2 regions of the Streptomyces sp. NBC_00271 genome follow, and region 2 is predicted to be linked to the other one. Evidence: riboswitches for the same ligand, from Rfam matches in the RefSeq annotation. Region 2 holds a riboswitch; the other holds the start of a gene.

Region 1 (7,137 bases), 3.4 Mb from region 2:
ACGTCGTCGTCTCGGCGGGGGAGACCCCCATGGGGCGGGTCGACGCCCTGCCGCTGGCCGACGCGTACGCCGCCATGGACAGCAAGTTCTGGGGCGCGTACCGCATCGCCCGGTCCGTCCGGGTCCGGCCCTCCGGATCGCTGACCCTGCTCGCCGGCTACCTCTCCCAGCGGCCGGGCCGGGCCTCCGCCCTGCAGAGCGCCATCAACGCGGCCCTCGAGGCCCTCGTGCGCGGCCTGGCCCTGGAGTACGCGCCGCTGCGCGTCAACGCCGTCTCGCCGGGGCTGCTGCGAACCCCGCTCTGGGAGGGGATGGACGTCACCGCCCGCGAGCGGATGTACGAGGCGGCGACGCAACGCCTGCCCGTGGGGCGCGTGGGGGAAGCGGCCGACGTCGCCCAGGCGGTCCTCTTCGTCACCGGCAACGCCTACGCCACGGGCACCACCGTGTACGTCGACGGCGGCGGAACCATCGCCTGACGACACATGACCCGACGCTCCTCGCCGAACCGCGACGGGTGCGCTGTGAGACCCCGTCTCCGATGCTCGGGAGGCGGGGTTTCCCGCATATGTGACAGATCTCTTCTCCAGCGACCTACCGGCCGGTATACAAGCGATGTTGAGCATGCAAGGAACGCCGAGTCAGTGTCGACGGAGGAGAGATGATGAACCATCACGTGGTCCGGGGCGACGCCATCCGAAGACGACGGCACGCCTCCGCGCTGGGAGCCGCCCTCGGTTGCGGTGTCCTGCTCCTCGGCGTCGCCTCCGCGTCTCCCGCCGTCGCGGGCGGACCGCACTCCCACCGGGGCGTCGACTACGTGGCGCTCGGCGACTCGTACACCTCCGGACCCCTGATCCCTCGTCAGGTGGACGCCAACTGCGCCCGCTCCGACCAGAACTACCCCTCGCTCGTCGCGACGCGGCGGTCGACCACCACGTTCACGGACGTGAGCTGCGCCGGCGCGACGACCGACCACATGTGGAAGGCGCAGGGCACCAACGGACCCCAGCTGAACGCCGTCGAGCGCTCCACGGATCTGGTGACCGTGCAGATAGGCGGCAACGACATCGGCTTCAGTTCCATCATCGGCACCTGTGCCGCGCTGAGTTCCAAGGACCCTTCGGGCAACCCCTGTCAGCAGTACTACAACTCCTCGGGTTTCGACCAGCTGACGCGGAAGATCATCGAGACGGCTCCCAAGATCGCGCGGGTGCTGCGCGCCGTGCACGACAGGGCCCCGCACGCCCGCGTGCTCGTGGTCGGCTACCCGGACCTCCTGCCCGACGACGGCAGCGGTTGCTATCCGTCCGTCCCGTTCGCCGCCAAGGACTTCGCCTACCTGCGTGACGTCGGCAAGCGGCTCAACCTGATGATGCACACGGTGGCCCTGTTCAGCCGTGCCGAATACGTCGACACCTACAAACCCACCGTCGGACATGACATGTGCAAGGCACCCGCCGACCGGTGGATCGAGCCGCTGCAGCCCGCTTCACCCGCCGCCCCCGCACACCCCAACGCCAAGGGCGAGGCGGCCATGGCCGGAGCGGTGCTCCGGCGGCTGTAGGTCCATGGACCAGGCATGTTTACAGGAGCTGCTCAGGGTCACACGGGTCAGTGAGCACCTGATGCCGAGAGCACCGAGAGGTGAGTTCCATGGCTCGCGACCAGAAAGCCAAGGCCAAGGCCGAGCAGGCCAAGGGCAAGATCAAGGAGACCACGGGTCGTGCCGTGGGCAACGAGCGGATGACGGCCGAGGGGCGCATGGAGAAGGCCAAGGGTGACGCGCGGCAGGCGAAGGAGAAGACCAAGGACGTCTTCAAGGGCTGATGCCCGGCCGCTCGTGGGGCGGACGGTTTTACGCGGAGCAGGGGGCCCGTCGCATGGAGCGACGGGCCCCCTGCTCCGCTCCGCGTACACCCGCGCCGAGCGCTGGAGGTTCGTAGGCTTTCCCCGCCGAAGATCGTAGGCTTGCCCCTCCGGAGACTGTGTGGGGGAGCCATCTATGACCACGGCCAGGGACCTCTTGATCACCGCCATGGACGTGGACCCGGACCGCCCCGTGGGGCAGGGCGACCTGTCCCTCGCCCTCGCCGGAGCCGAGGTGATCGACCTCCTCGCCGTTGATGCCGTCCACCTGGACGGCGACCGCCTCGTACCGGCCCCGGAGCCGACGACGGAGGACCGTCTCCTGGCCGAGGCGGCGTCCTCACTCGTACGTCAGGTGCCCTACGAGCCGGTCGAGGACTGGCTGTGGCGCAGGGGGCGCGGCCTGGCCGCGGTCCATCTCGCCGCCCTCGAGGCGGACGGTCAGCTGACCCGGCAACGCCAACGCCGACTGCTTTTCGGAGCCGTCCGGGTGGTCGTGGTCGACTCGCCCGCCCGGCGCCGGGCCCTGCACCGCTGGGCCGCCGACGAGCCCGTCCTCGTCTCCCTCGCGGCGGCCGTCGGGATTCCGGCCGAGGAGGGCGCGGACGTACCGGTCGTGACCGACGACGCGGTGACGACCGTGCTGGCCGCCGTCAACGACGCGGTCATGGAACTGGAAGCGGTACGCCAGCGCCGGTCCATCGAGAACGCGGCGTTCGCCAACCTCTGGCGAGGTGCGTGACGCGAGCGGGCGCGCCGCGACACGCTGGTTTCAGAGGGTGGCCTCGGGCCGGCGCCGGTTTCCGGTAGCGATCACTCGCCCTTGCTGGGCCCGTTCTCGGGCGTGCCGGTGCCGGTGCCTGTTCCAGTGTCGGTGCCCCGGTCCGTGCCGTCGTCGCGGGCCGCGCGCCGTGCCCGTACGGTGCCCGCGACCCGCTGGAACGTCCGCGTCAGCTGGTGCAGCGGATTGCCCTCCGGGCCGGCGGACGTCTCGTGCGCACCGGACGCCGTCGTCCGGAGGTCTCGGAGATCGGCCAGTGCCGCATGCGCGAGTTCGGTCGCCTCGCGGTACTGGTCGCGCGACTTCGTCATGGCGTCGAGTGCCTCGGCGTAGACAGCCACCAGCGCCCGCGCCTCCTCCAGCGTCAGCAGCTTCCAGTCCTCCCGGAGGCCGGTGAGGGCGTCCTCCGCCGCTTCCGGCAGCGGCCGGGGCAGCGCCGCGTACCGCACGACCTTCTCCAGGAGCTCCGTCGGCTCCGAGCCGTCGAGGAACACGCTGCGTACGGTGCAGTCCTGCTCGTCGTAGCCGGGCCGGGCGGGGGAACCGGGCAGAATCACGGCGCCGCCGCGCGGCACCCGTACGCCCAGGTCGTACAGCGCCCAGTTGACCGCCTGGAACTGCTCGGGCGCGGCGCGGTGTTCCACGACGCGGTGGCGCAGACCGGGCGGGAGCAGCCGGGCCAGCGGGAGGCGACCGCGTTCGTCGGTGGTCATCGCCTCGTGGATGACGACGTTGATGCTCCAGCTGTGCTGCGCGGCCTCCTTGAGCAGGCGGCGCAGTGTCTTGTCCTCCTGCGGCAGCGGGTTGATGTCCCGCAGCTGGAGCCCGGCCACGATGTCGTGGTCCCAGGGGACCTCGTGTCCCTCGGGCCAGAACATGGTCGCGGGAGAGGGCCACGCGAGGTTCCAGGGCCGCTCCGCCTCGGCCACCAGCGTCCAGCGGGTTGCTTCGGCGGCGTGTTCGCGTCCGTCCGTCGTGAGCCGTGCGCGAACCGTCACGGCGTCGTCGACCAGCCAGCGCGCCTCGAAGACACGCCCCTCGGAGTCCGAGGGGTTCTCTGCCTCCAGGAAGTCGTGGATGGTCTCGTCGGCCTTCAGCCTTCGCAGGTTCTCCCTGAGGATCTCCTGCGGGGCGGGCCCGATGTGGCGCCCGCCGGCCAGCCAGACGGTTTCCGGGGCGGTGGCGCGGGCGGTGGAGGGCTTGGGCATGAGTCACTTTGCGATGGGAGGCGGCGTGGCCTCCCAGTATGGTCAGCGCGGGTGGCGAGCCGGGCGGCGAGGCCCGCGTGGATCACGTACATCCCGTATTGCGGAGCTTTGGCCTTTCCGGTGCCTTATATGTGCTTTGAGGTGCTGGAGATGTCGCGGCGTCCGTCACGCCGGGCGCAGCGCGCCGTGGATCGCGTTCTGTCCGGCGAAGAAGAGGGACTCTTCGCGTATCGAGGCACCCGGGCTGGGGGCGTGGATCATCATGCCGTTGCCGGTGTAGAAGCCGACGTGGCTGACGTTGTCGTAGAAGAAGATCAGGTCGCCGAACTGGATGTCGGTCAGGGGAATCGCCGCACCGGCGGTCGCCTGCCCGTGCACGGTGCGCGGGAGTGCGACTCCGGCGGCCCTCCAGGCGGCCTGGACGAGGCTGGCGGAGTCGTACGAGTCCGGTCCGGTCGCGCCCCAGACGCACGGCTTGCCGATCTGCTCGCGGGCGAAGGCGAGGGCTTTGGCGGCCTTCCCGCCGTACGCCGACTCCACGGCGCCGACCGCTCCGACGGCCATGTTGACCGCGCCGGTGCCTACGGGCATACCCGCGGCCAGGGGCATCCCCATACCCATGGGCATGTCCGTGACCAGTGGCATTCCCGCGCCGAGGGACATGTCCGCGCCGAGCGGCATGCCCGTGGCCAGTGGCATCCCCGCACCGAGGGGCATGTCGGCACCGAGGGGCATCCCCACCCCCATGGACATGTCCGTGGCCAGGGGCATTCCCGCGCCGAGGGACATGTCCGCGCCGAACGGCATCCCCGTACCCATGGACACGTCCGCACCGAGAGGCATCCCGGTGCCCATGGACATGTCCGGGCCGAGTGCGGTCGACTGCTGTCGCTGCCACTCCTGCGCGGCCTGCTGGCGAGCCTGATCCTCCGGGGTGGGCCAGACACCCTCGGCCGGACGTGACTCGATCGCCGCGGGCCCGGGGTTCCACTGTGCGGCGTGCTTGGACACCAGCTCACGGGCCAGCGCCAGCTTCCGCTGGATCTTCTCCTTGGACGTCTTCAACGAGGACTGCGCCGGCCCGGCGGGCAACGCGGGCAGCAGGGCCGTGGCGGCCTCCTGCGCGGGTCGCGGCGCAGGCTCCGGCGCGGCCGGCAGCGCGGCGACGGCCCTGGCCGTCAACTCGGCCACGGGCCCGGCGGCCGCCTCGGCGGAGGGGCCCGCGGTCAACTCGAGAACGGGGCGGGCGGTCAACTCCCGCCCACGGTCGCCGAGTCCGTCCTCCGGCCGCTTCGCCGGGCCCGTGGGCCGTGCTTCGGCCGGGGGCTTCGGCATCCGGTCGGCCGGCAGCCTGGCCGGCGCGGACGGACCCAACTGCCTGCGCGCCGCGTCGAACCAGGTCTTGGTGATGTCGTCGAGGGCGGGGTCACGGCGCCTGCGCGCGGTTTCCGGCGCCGGGTTGACGCGGTTTCGGCTCCCCGTGGTCATCGCGCGGGTCCCGTTGACGAACCCCACGGCGTTCTCGGCCTGGTCGTAGAGGGAGCTGATCCGCTGCTGCACCTCCTCGCGGCTCGGACCGTCCGCGCCACTGAGGGCGGCCGTCGCGCGTGCGGAGTCGGGCATGCCAGGGAGGCTGTTGCCTCCAGGGCGCGGGGTTCGTTCCGGCGCCATGGGAGCCGTACTCCTTCCGTACTCCGCCTACCGGGCCGGCTGTCGGGTTCGGGCGGAAGATTCCGGAAGGCATGCCCTACGGCCCTTGCCCGGTGGGGCAGTTGGGCCGATTCACCCCAAGGTCGGTTGGGTCCTGGTTCCGGTGGCCACGGGGGCGCCGGATTCGGCGGAGGTCGCGCGACCCGGCGAGGTTCGCCGGAGGGAGTCGTGCGGCCTACAGCCAACTTAGCCAATTTGTGTGCCTGGTGTGAAGATTGGAGCGCGAACTGTCCGATATGTAATTGTGACCTTCGTCTACGTGTCCCGGCCGCGACCAGGATGTCGTACGACCGCCGTGCGCCCCATGGTCGCCGCGAGCGTGCGCAACCGGCGCCAGTCCAAAGGGGGTTGGGCCTCCGGCACGCCGGGCCGGTCCCTGGGGACGCGGACGCGCAGCGCTCCGGGTTCGACGCGGCAGTGGACCGGGGCGGGCAGGACCAGGGCCTCGCCGTCGATGCCGGCCTCGATCTCCGCACGGTCGGCGTCGATGACCACCTCACGGGTGGTCAGGACCGCGATTCCGTCCGGCGCGGGGTCCAGCACGAGCACGGCGGCCTCGGCCGCGCTGTCCACCGTGATGCCGAGGACACCGAGCAGCCCGGAGTCGAGCCGTTCGCGGCGGCCGAGACCGGCCGGATCGTTGGTGCGGTAGGGGTTGTTGCTCACCAGTACGGCCTGCGGGGCGTCGAGCGTCGTGTCGCCGGTGCGGGCGGTCAGTCGCGGCCCGCGCTGGCGGGTGAGCAGGTCGGGCAGGAGGTCCAGGATGGTGCCGATCTTGTCGTCGCGGTACGCGGGACTCTGCACGACCGCCGCGTACGCTCCGAAGGAGGCGTTGTTGACGAACGGGTGGCCGCCGGCGAAGCCGAGGTCCACGCGGAGTTCGACGCCGTCGGTGAGGGCGTCCAGGCAGGTCGCCGGGTTGTCGCGATCGAGGCCGAGATCCATGGCGAAGTGATTGCGGGTGCCGGCGCAGACCACCAGGAACGGCAGACCGTGTTCGGCGGCGACGGCCGCGACCAGCGCCTGGGTACCGTCACCGCCGGCGACGCCCAGCAGATCCGCGCCGTCCGCGACGGCGGCCCGGGCCAGCGCGGTGACGTCCTGGTGCTGGTCCGGGTCGAGGAGCACGACCTGCGCGCCGAGCCGCTCCGCCTTCTCCCGCAGTCCGAACTTCGCCACCTTGCCACCGCCGGAGTGCGGGTTCATGAGGAGGAAGGGTCGCCGCGGCGGTGGTGCCCTGCGTTCCTTCGGGCGCGGGGCGTGCGTCCGGTCGCTCCGCAGGGCGTACCGGCCGCTCCAGACGGCCACGGTCCACAGTGCCAGCGACACGGGGATGGCCCAGAGCAGGCGGGCCACGGCGAACAGGGTGATCACGGCGCCGGGGGCGACGGCCGCCAGCACGGCCGCCACCCAGCGGAGCGGGCCGCGCCGGGTCAGCGCCCACCACAGCGCCGCCGCCGTGACGGCCACGCCGAGGAGCGCGGCCAGGAGCAGCAGTACGCCGTCCACGCCTCCGTAACCGAGCGGCAGCAGCACCGCCAGCGCCGCCGCGACCAGCGCGGCCCTGGC
Region 2 (7,137 bases):
TCCCCACCGCACCCGGGGAAGGCGCCCTCGCCTCCGCCGCGGACCGGCACTGGCTGGGCGTCGCCTGTGAGCTGGCGGCGCTGTGCCCGCCCTCGGAGACGGCGTTCAGCGTGGGGGCGGTGGTGGTGGCGGCCGACGGCACCGAGCTGGCGCGCGGGCACTCGCGGGAGGGCGACGACCCCGTCGTGCACGCCGAGGAGGCGGCGCTCGCGAAGATCGATCCCGCGGATCCGCGGCTGCGCTCCGCCACCGTGTACAGCAGCCTGGAGCCGTGTGCGCGGCGGGCGTCCCGGCCCGCGCCCTGTGCGCGGCTGATCCTCGACGCGGGGGTACGGCGGGTGGTCACCGCGTGGCGCGAGCCCGACACGTTCGTGACGGAGGCCGACGGGAACGGTCTGCTCGTGGCCGCGGGGGCGGACGTCGTCGTACTGCCGGAGTTCGAGGAGCGGGCCGTGGCGCCCAATCGTCACCTTCTCGCGGCCGGCTAGGGGCGGCCCCGCGGTCGTCCGCGAAAAGCCTGGTGAATCGGGCCCCGCGGATGGCGTACACTAATTTCAACGACGCGGGGTGGAGCAGCTCGGTAGCTCGCTGGGCTCATAACCCAGAGGTCGCAGGTTCAAATCCTGTCCCCGCTACTGAAGGCCAAGGGCCGGAACTCGGAAACGAGTTCCGGCCCTTGGTTTTTTCCCGTTCACCGTCCCGGTTTTCTTGCCGCCGGATTTCCCGATTGCCGTCCCGCCCCGATTTTCCCTGCCGACCCGACTTTCTGTAGTCTTCCGCTCACTATGAGTTGTCATCGGTGGCTGGTCCGGCGCGCGCCGGCGCTCGCGCTGCTGCTCGCCGTGTGCGCGCTGTTCCTCGGGGCCTGTCACGGCGGTCATGACTTCGTGCCGGACGGCGGGACCGTTGTCGCCCCGGCCGGGCACCACCACGGGCGCGGCGGAGCGGGCGGCGTCCGGTGGTCGGCCTCGGACTGACGTGTCCCCCGGTCGGCCCCTCACCGCTCGCCCCCCGCCCCCGTCCCGGGAAGCCTGGACGGGTGGGGCAGCAGCAAGGAGGCGCGCGGTGGGCCGAGGAGCCGTACGGCGAGCCGGGCGAGGAGTCGTGTGACGAGCCGTACGACCGGTCCGGTGGGCGGTTGCCCGAGGACCCCGTGCCCGATCCCGGACTCGGGGACGAGTCGGAGCCCCGCCCGGCCGACGCGGACCGGTGCCGGATCTCCTGCGCGCGCAGCCTCGTCCGGGTGCTGCCCGCGCTGCTCATCCTGGTCGGCGCGTTCTACGACTACTTCACCCCGATGGCCTTCACCGCGGGCCCCCTCTTCACGGCCGCGCCGCTCGTGGCCGCCCCGCTCTTCTCGCTGCGCGGCACCGTGCTCACCGGCGTCGCGGCGCTCGTCGCGGTGCTCACGACCCACATCCGGCTCGGCATCGTCTTCAAGGTGGACGCGCTCACGGAGGTCGCCACCGTGGCGACCGTCGGCGTGCTGGCCGTGCTCATCAACATCCTCGTCCGCCGCACCGACGAACGACTCGCCTCGGCCCACCAGATCGCCGAGGCGGTCCAGCGTGCCGTCCTGCCGGAACCCGACCAGCGGATCGGCGGCCTCGACGTCGCGGCGCGCTACGAGGCCGCGCAGGCGGGCGCGTTCATCGGCGGCGACCTGTACGCGGTGCAGGACTCCCCGCACGGCGTACGGCTGGCGGTGGGCGACGTACGAGGGAAGGGCATGGACGCGGTGGCCGCCGTCGCGGTGCTCATCGGGGCGTTCCGGGAGGCGGCCGAGCAGGAGGCCACGCCGGAGGCGGTCGCGCAGCGGCTGGAGCGGGCGCTGGCCCGCGAGGGCACCCGGCGCGGGGGCGTCGACGCCTTCGAGGGGTTCACCACCGCCGTCCTCGCGGAGATCACGCACGAGGGCGGCCTCGTAAGGATCGTCAACCGAGGCCACCCGCCACCGCTGCTCCTGCACGCGGACGGAACACTGGTCACGCTCGCCGCCGCGAACCCCGCACTGCCGCTCGGCATGGGCGAGTTGGGCAGCTGGCCGGACCGTGCCGAGGAGACGGAGTTCCCGCACGGGGCCACGCTCCTCTTCCACACGGACGGACTGTCCGAGGCCCGCGACGCGCAGGGGCGCTTCTACGATCCGGCCGCGCGCCTGGCCGGACGGACCTTCCCCGGCCCCGACGCCCTGCTGGCCACGCTCGTGGAGGAGGTCCGGCGGCACACGGGTGGCGCCCTGACGGACGACATGGCCCTGCTCGCCGTACGGCGGCCGTAGCCACGGAAGGGGCTTTCTTGATCGATGTCACGAGGGGTGATCGGTCGATGCCCCTCCGCATAACGACTGACGCACCGTCAAATAACCGCCAAGTAGGGAAGCGCGGCCAACTCGCCCGAATTCCGCCGGTCGTGGGCGGTAAGTCCTGGCCGAAAGTCGTTAATGATCAGTACGAACAGCTTGGAATCCGGTACCCGCGTCTATTAACGTTCGATAACGCAGCGCGGTCGTCCCAGCCGTCACAAGAGTCGGCTCCGTGCGCACGCGCCGAATCCCGCGAGGGAACCGGGGAACCACCAACTTGGGGTGAATCGAGCGTCTTTCACGGTGGAGACACCGTGGGTTGACGCGCGTAGGAGACCTTCCTGCTCCGAACCCGTCAGCTAACCCGGTAGGCGAGAAGGAAGGAAAGGAGCACGCCCACGTGGCGTCCAACCGGCCCGCCCAGCCCACTTCGTTCCCGCCGAACGACACCCAGACTTTTGGCTACGCCTACGGCAAGGACGAGGGCCCCTGGGAGGAGTGGAACCCCACCGAGGATTCCATCCGTCCCCTCCGCGGCCGGCACCGCGTCTCCAAGCAGCGCGGCGGGGGACTCGCCCGCAGCTCCACGGTCCTCGGTGTCGGCGTCATCGCCGCCGTCGGCGCGGGCGGCATGGCCACCGCGGCGCCCGGCAAGCCGCCGGTCTCCATCTCGCTGCCCGACCTCTCCTCGGTCACCGAATCGGCCAAGGCACTGATATCCGACGGCGGTCCCAGCACGCCGAAGGGCTCCGCCACCCCGCTCACCAGCGCCGGTGTGACCAGCGCCGACGCCGCGCAGGGCAACACGGACGCGGGCGAGGCGCTGCGCGCCCGCATCATCCAGCAGGCCGAGTCGCAGCAGGACCAGATCGACAAGGCGGCCCAGGACGCCGCCGAGGCCGCCGCCGCGAAGAAGGCGGTCGCGCTGGCCGCCCAGCAGAAGGACGACGCCGAGGCCAAGGTCGCCGCCGCGAAGAAGAAGGCGGACGAGGACGCCAAGCAGAAGGCCGAGGCCGCGCGCCTCGCCGAGCTCGCCAAGAGCTACTCGCTGCCGACCTCCTCGTACACCCTGACCTCCCGCTTCGGTGACGCCGGTTCCATGTGGTCCTCCGGCTATCACACCGGCCTCGACTTCGCGGCCCCCACCGGCACGCTGATCAAGGCCGTCCACAGCGGCACGATCACGGAGGCGGGCTGGGCCGGCTCGTACGGCTACCGCACCATCCTCACCCTCGACGACGGCACGGAGCTGTGGTTCTGCCACCAGTCGTCCATCAGCGTCAGCGTGGGGCAGAAGGTGGCCACCGGCGACGTCATCGGGCGCGTGGGCGCGACCGGCAACGTGACCGGGCCGCATCTGCACCTGGAGGTTCACCCGGGCGGCGGCAGCGCGATCGACCCGATGGCGTGGCTGCAGAGCAAGGGCATCAACCCCTGATCGTTCCCAGGGGCCGTGTGCGGAATACGGCAATCCGGTACGCCTGTTGAAATAAGGCATGACTTCCCTTCGCAAGCTCGGCTCCTCCGACCTCGAGGTCTTCCCGCTCTCCCTCGGCGGCAACGTCTTCGGCTGGACCGCCGACGAGGCGCAGTCCTTCGCCGTGCTCGACGCCTACACGGCCGGGGGCGGCAACTTCGTCGACACCGCCGACGGCTACTCCGCGTGGGTCCCCGGCCACAAGGGCGGTGAGTCGGAGACGGTCATCGGCAAGTGGTTCGCCGCGCGCGGCAACCGCTCCGATGTCGTCCTCGCCACCAAGGTCAGTACCCACCCCGAGTACAAGGGCCTGTCCCCGGCGAACATCAGGGCCGCCGCCGACGCCTCGCTGCGCCGCCTCGGAACGGACTACATCGACCTCTACTACACCCACTTCGACGACACCTCGGTGCCGGTCGAGGAGATCATCGGCGCGCTGGACGAACTGGTCCGGGCCGGCAAGGTCCGGGAGATCGCCGCCTCCAACATCTCCGCCGAGCGGCTCGCGGAGTCCGTGGAGTTCTCCGACCGCGAGGGTCTCGCGCGCTACGTCGCCCTCCAGCCGCACTACAACCTCGTCTCGCGCGACACCTACGAGGGCCCGCTCCAGGAGGTCGCCTCCCGGACCGGCCTGGCCGCCGTCCCCTACTTCGCGCTCGCGTCCGGCTTCCTCACCGGCAAGTACCGCCCGGGTACGACGGTCGAGTCCGCGCGGGCCGCGGGCGCGGGCAAGCACCTCGACACCGAGCGCGGCATCCGCGTCCTGGCCGCCCTCGACGAGGTCGCCGTGGCCCATGACGCCGAGGTCGCCACGGTCGCCCTCGCCTGGCTCGCCGCCCGGCCGACGGTCGCGGCGCCCATCGCCTCCGCACGGACGGTCGAGCAGCTGCCGGCCCTGCTGGCGGTCGCCGACCTGACCCTGACGGACGCGGAGGTGGCCAGGCTGACGGAAGCGTCCGCCTGAGAGCTAAGACTGGTAGGGGTTGTACGCGGGGTACGGCGTCGCCGGGGCGGGATACGGGGTCGTCGCGCCGGCGGGGTACGGGGGCGCGCCGGCGGGGTTCGCCTGGCCGGGCACCGGCGCGTAGCCGTACCCGGGCCACGGCGGCGGTAGCTGCGGCGGCACCGGTACGGCCGGGGCCGACGTGTGGGCCGCGTACGCGAGGGAGGGGCGGGCGATCTCCCGGCGGCGCCACAGCTCGTGCAGCAACTCCCGCTCCCGTACGACGAAGTCGGCGTTGGCGCGGCCACTGCGCCCCCGGTGCCGCAGAAACGCCAGCGAGGTCGCGTACGCCTCGTACTGGGCGACCGAGCGCGCCGCCGCCCTGCCGAAGTGGTGGGCGGCGTACTCGCGGGCCAGCCGCCGCGCCCGCATCGAGCCGAGCACGTACGGCTCGGGCGGGGTGAGCCAACCGGCCGCCGCATACGCCGGAAGTTCGGTCCGTACGGTCTTCAGCTCCCGCTGCCGGGTCCAGATGACGAGGAAGGTGAGCAGACCGAACGCGGGCACCATGAACGCCCCGTACACCGCGTAGAAGCCGTACTCCCCGAAGTTAGACGAGCCGTTCCACATGGAGTGCATGCCCATCGCGAGCAGCAGTCCGGTCAGGGGCAGCAGGACGCGGCGCACATGCTGGCGCTCGGCGGACAGCGCCGCGATGCCGAAGCCGATGCCGGTGAGCACCGTGAACAGGGGGTGCGCGAAGGGCGACATCACGACGCGGACGAAGAAGGTCGCGGCGGTGACGGAGGCCAGGCCGCGGTCGCCGTTGAGCTGGTCCGTGCCGAAGGCGGTGCCGAGATAGAGGATGTTCTCGGTGAAGGCGAAGCCGGTCGCGGTGACTCCGGCTATGACGACCCCGTCGACGATCCCCGTGAAGTCCCGGCGGCGGAAGAGGAAGACCAGGAGCACGGCGGCGGCCTTCGCGGACTCCTCCACGATCGGCGCGATGACGGTCGCGCCGAGGGTGTCGGCGCTGGACGGGTCGGCGGTGGCGGTCGCTATCCATCTGGTCGCGAAACTGTTGGCGACGATCGCTATCAGCGCCGCCGCGCAGGCGCCCCACGCGAAGGCGAAGAGCAGATTGCGCCAGGGGCCGGGCTCCACCCGGTCCAGCCAGCGGAACGCGGCGACGAGGAGCGGCACGGGCAGCACGGCGAGGCCGAGCCCGACCAGGAAGCCCTCGGTGCCGGTCTGTTGGCGGACCAGGGCCAGGATGACGAGGCCGGAGAGCGCGAGCAGGGTGATCAGCGCGCCGTAGCGCACCCACTTCCGCTGCCACCAGTGCGCGTGCCGCAGTGCACCGTCGGCCGGCCCACCGGTGGGACCGCCGGGATACGTCGGGTACGGGGGAAAGGTGGCCACGGCATTGACCCTAACGAGGGAGGGGCGCTGCCCGCGACGGCGCCTGGTGGTGTGCGTCCGCGGGTCTTCAGTCGCCGGATGTGTCCTGGTCTCGGTGCTGTACGCGCCGGAACAGGAGGTCGTTCACCACATGACCCTTCTCCAGTCCCTGACCCTCGAAACGGGTCAGCGGCCGGAAGTCCGGACGAGGCGCGTAACCGCCGTCCGGCCGGGTGTTCTCGAAGTCCGGGTGCGCGCTCAGCACTTCCAGCATCTGCTCGGCGTACGGCTCCCAGTCGGTCGCGCAGTGCACGAGGGCGCCGGGCCTGAGGCGGGTCGCGACGAGGCTGAGGAACTCCGGCTGGATCAACCGCCGCTTGTGGTGCCGCTTCTTGGGCCAGGGATCGGGAAAGTACACGCGCAGCCCGCTCAGGGAATCCGGCGTGAGCATCTCCCTGAGCAGAATGATCGCGTCACCGTTGCCGACGCGGATGTTGGTGAGTCCGCGCTGGTCCGCGAGATTGAGCAGGTTGCCCTGCCCCGGCGTGTGCACGTCGACGGCGAGGATCCCCGTCTCCGGGTCCTCCGCCGCCATCCGCGCGGTGGCCTCGCCCATCCCGAACCCGATCTCCAGCACGACGGGCCGCTCGCCCCCGAACAACTCCGCGAGATCGATCACCCGCTGCCCGTCGATGTCGAGCCCCCACTTGGGCCACAGCCGCTGCAACGCGTCCGCCTGGCCCGTGGTGACCCGGCTGCGCCGCGGCTGGAAACTCCGGATCCGCCGCTCGAAGTGCGATCCGGCGGGGTCGGCCTTCGGCCCGTCGGGGAACCGGGGCTCCCCCTTGGCCCGGACAGGCCGATGGGGCTCACCTCCGGCGACGGAGCTGGACCGGGGCTCTTCGGGGGAGTCAATGGAGTCAGACACAGTGAGGACGATTTTACGGCGCCCCCGAGACCACTCTCCCGCCGCCGCGGGCGGGGGCTTCGCCCCGCATCCCACGCCCGCCC

The links. A riboswitch is a leader RNA that binds a small molecule or an ion and turns the genes downstream of it on or off. The one in region 2 is predicted to bind cyclic di-AMP.
Region 1: another riboswitch for cyclic di-AMP. It lies ahead of OG798_RS11175 (C40 family peptidase); the one in region 2 lies ahead of OG798_RS26465 (M23 family metallopeptidase).

What each region holds. Positions count from the first base shown of each region.
Region 1 is NZ_CP108070.1:2,356,967-2,364,103, reverse strand. Features, by position in the region: gene OG798_RS11200 (SDR family oxidoreductase) at 1-479, shown strand, start outside; gene OG798_RS11195 (SGNH/GDSL hydrolase family protein) at 665-1,567, shown strand; gene OG798_RS11190 (CsbD family protein) at 1,657-1,830, shown strand; gene OG798_RS11185 (GOLPH3/VPS74 family protein) at 2,006-2,611, shown strand; gene OG798_RS11180 (hypothetical protein) at 2,683-3,858, opposite strand; gene OG798_RS11175 (C40 family peptidase) at 4,024-5,481, opposite strand; cyclic di-AMP (ydaO/yuaA leader) riboswitch at 5,538-5,708, opposite strand; gene OG798_RS11170 (diacylglycerol/lipid kinase family protein) at 5,824-7,137, opposite strand, start outside.
Region 2 is NZ_CP108070.1:5,799,193-5,806,329, reverse strand. Features, by position in the region: gene OG798_RS26485 (dihydrofolate reductase family protein) at 1-488, shown strand, start outside; tRNA gene OG798_RS26480 (tRNA-Met) at 562-635, shown strand; gene OG798_RS26475 (hypothetical protein) at 786-977, shown strand; gene OG798_RS26470 (PP2C family protein-serine/threonine phosphatase) at 1,154-2,281, shown strand; cyclic di-AMP (ydaO/yuaA leader) riboswitch at 2,537-2,694, shown strand; gene OG798_RS26465 (M23 family metallopeptidase) at 2,706-3,743, shown strand; gene OG798_RS26460 (aldo/keto reductase) at 3,802-4,746, shown strand; gene OG798_RS26455 (PrsW family intramembrane metalloprotease) at 4,750-6,147, opposite strand; gene trmB (tRNA (guanosine(46)-N7)-methyltransferase TrmB) at 6,215-7,054, opposite strand.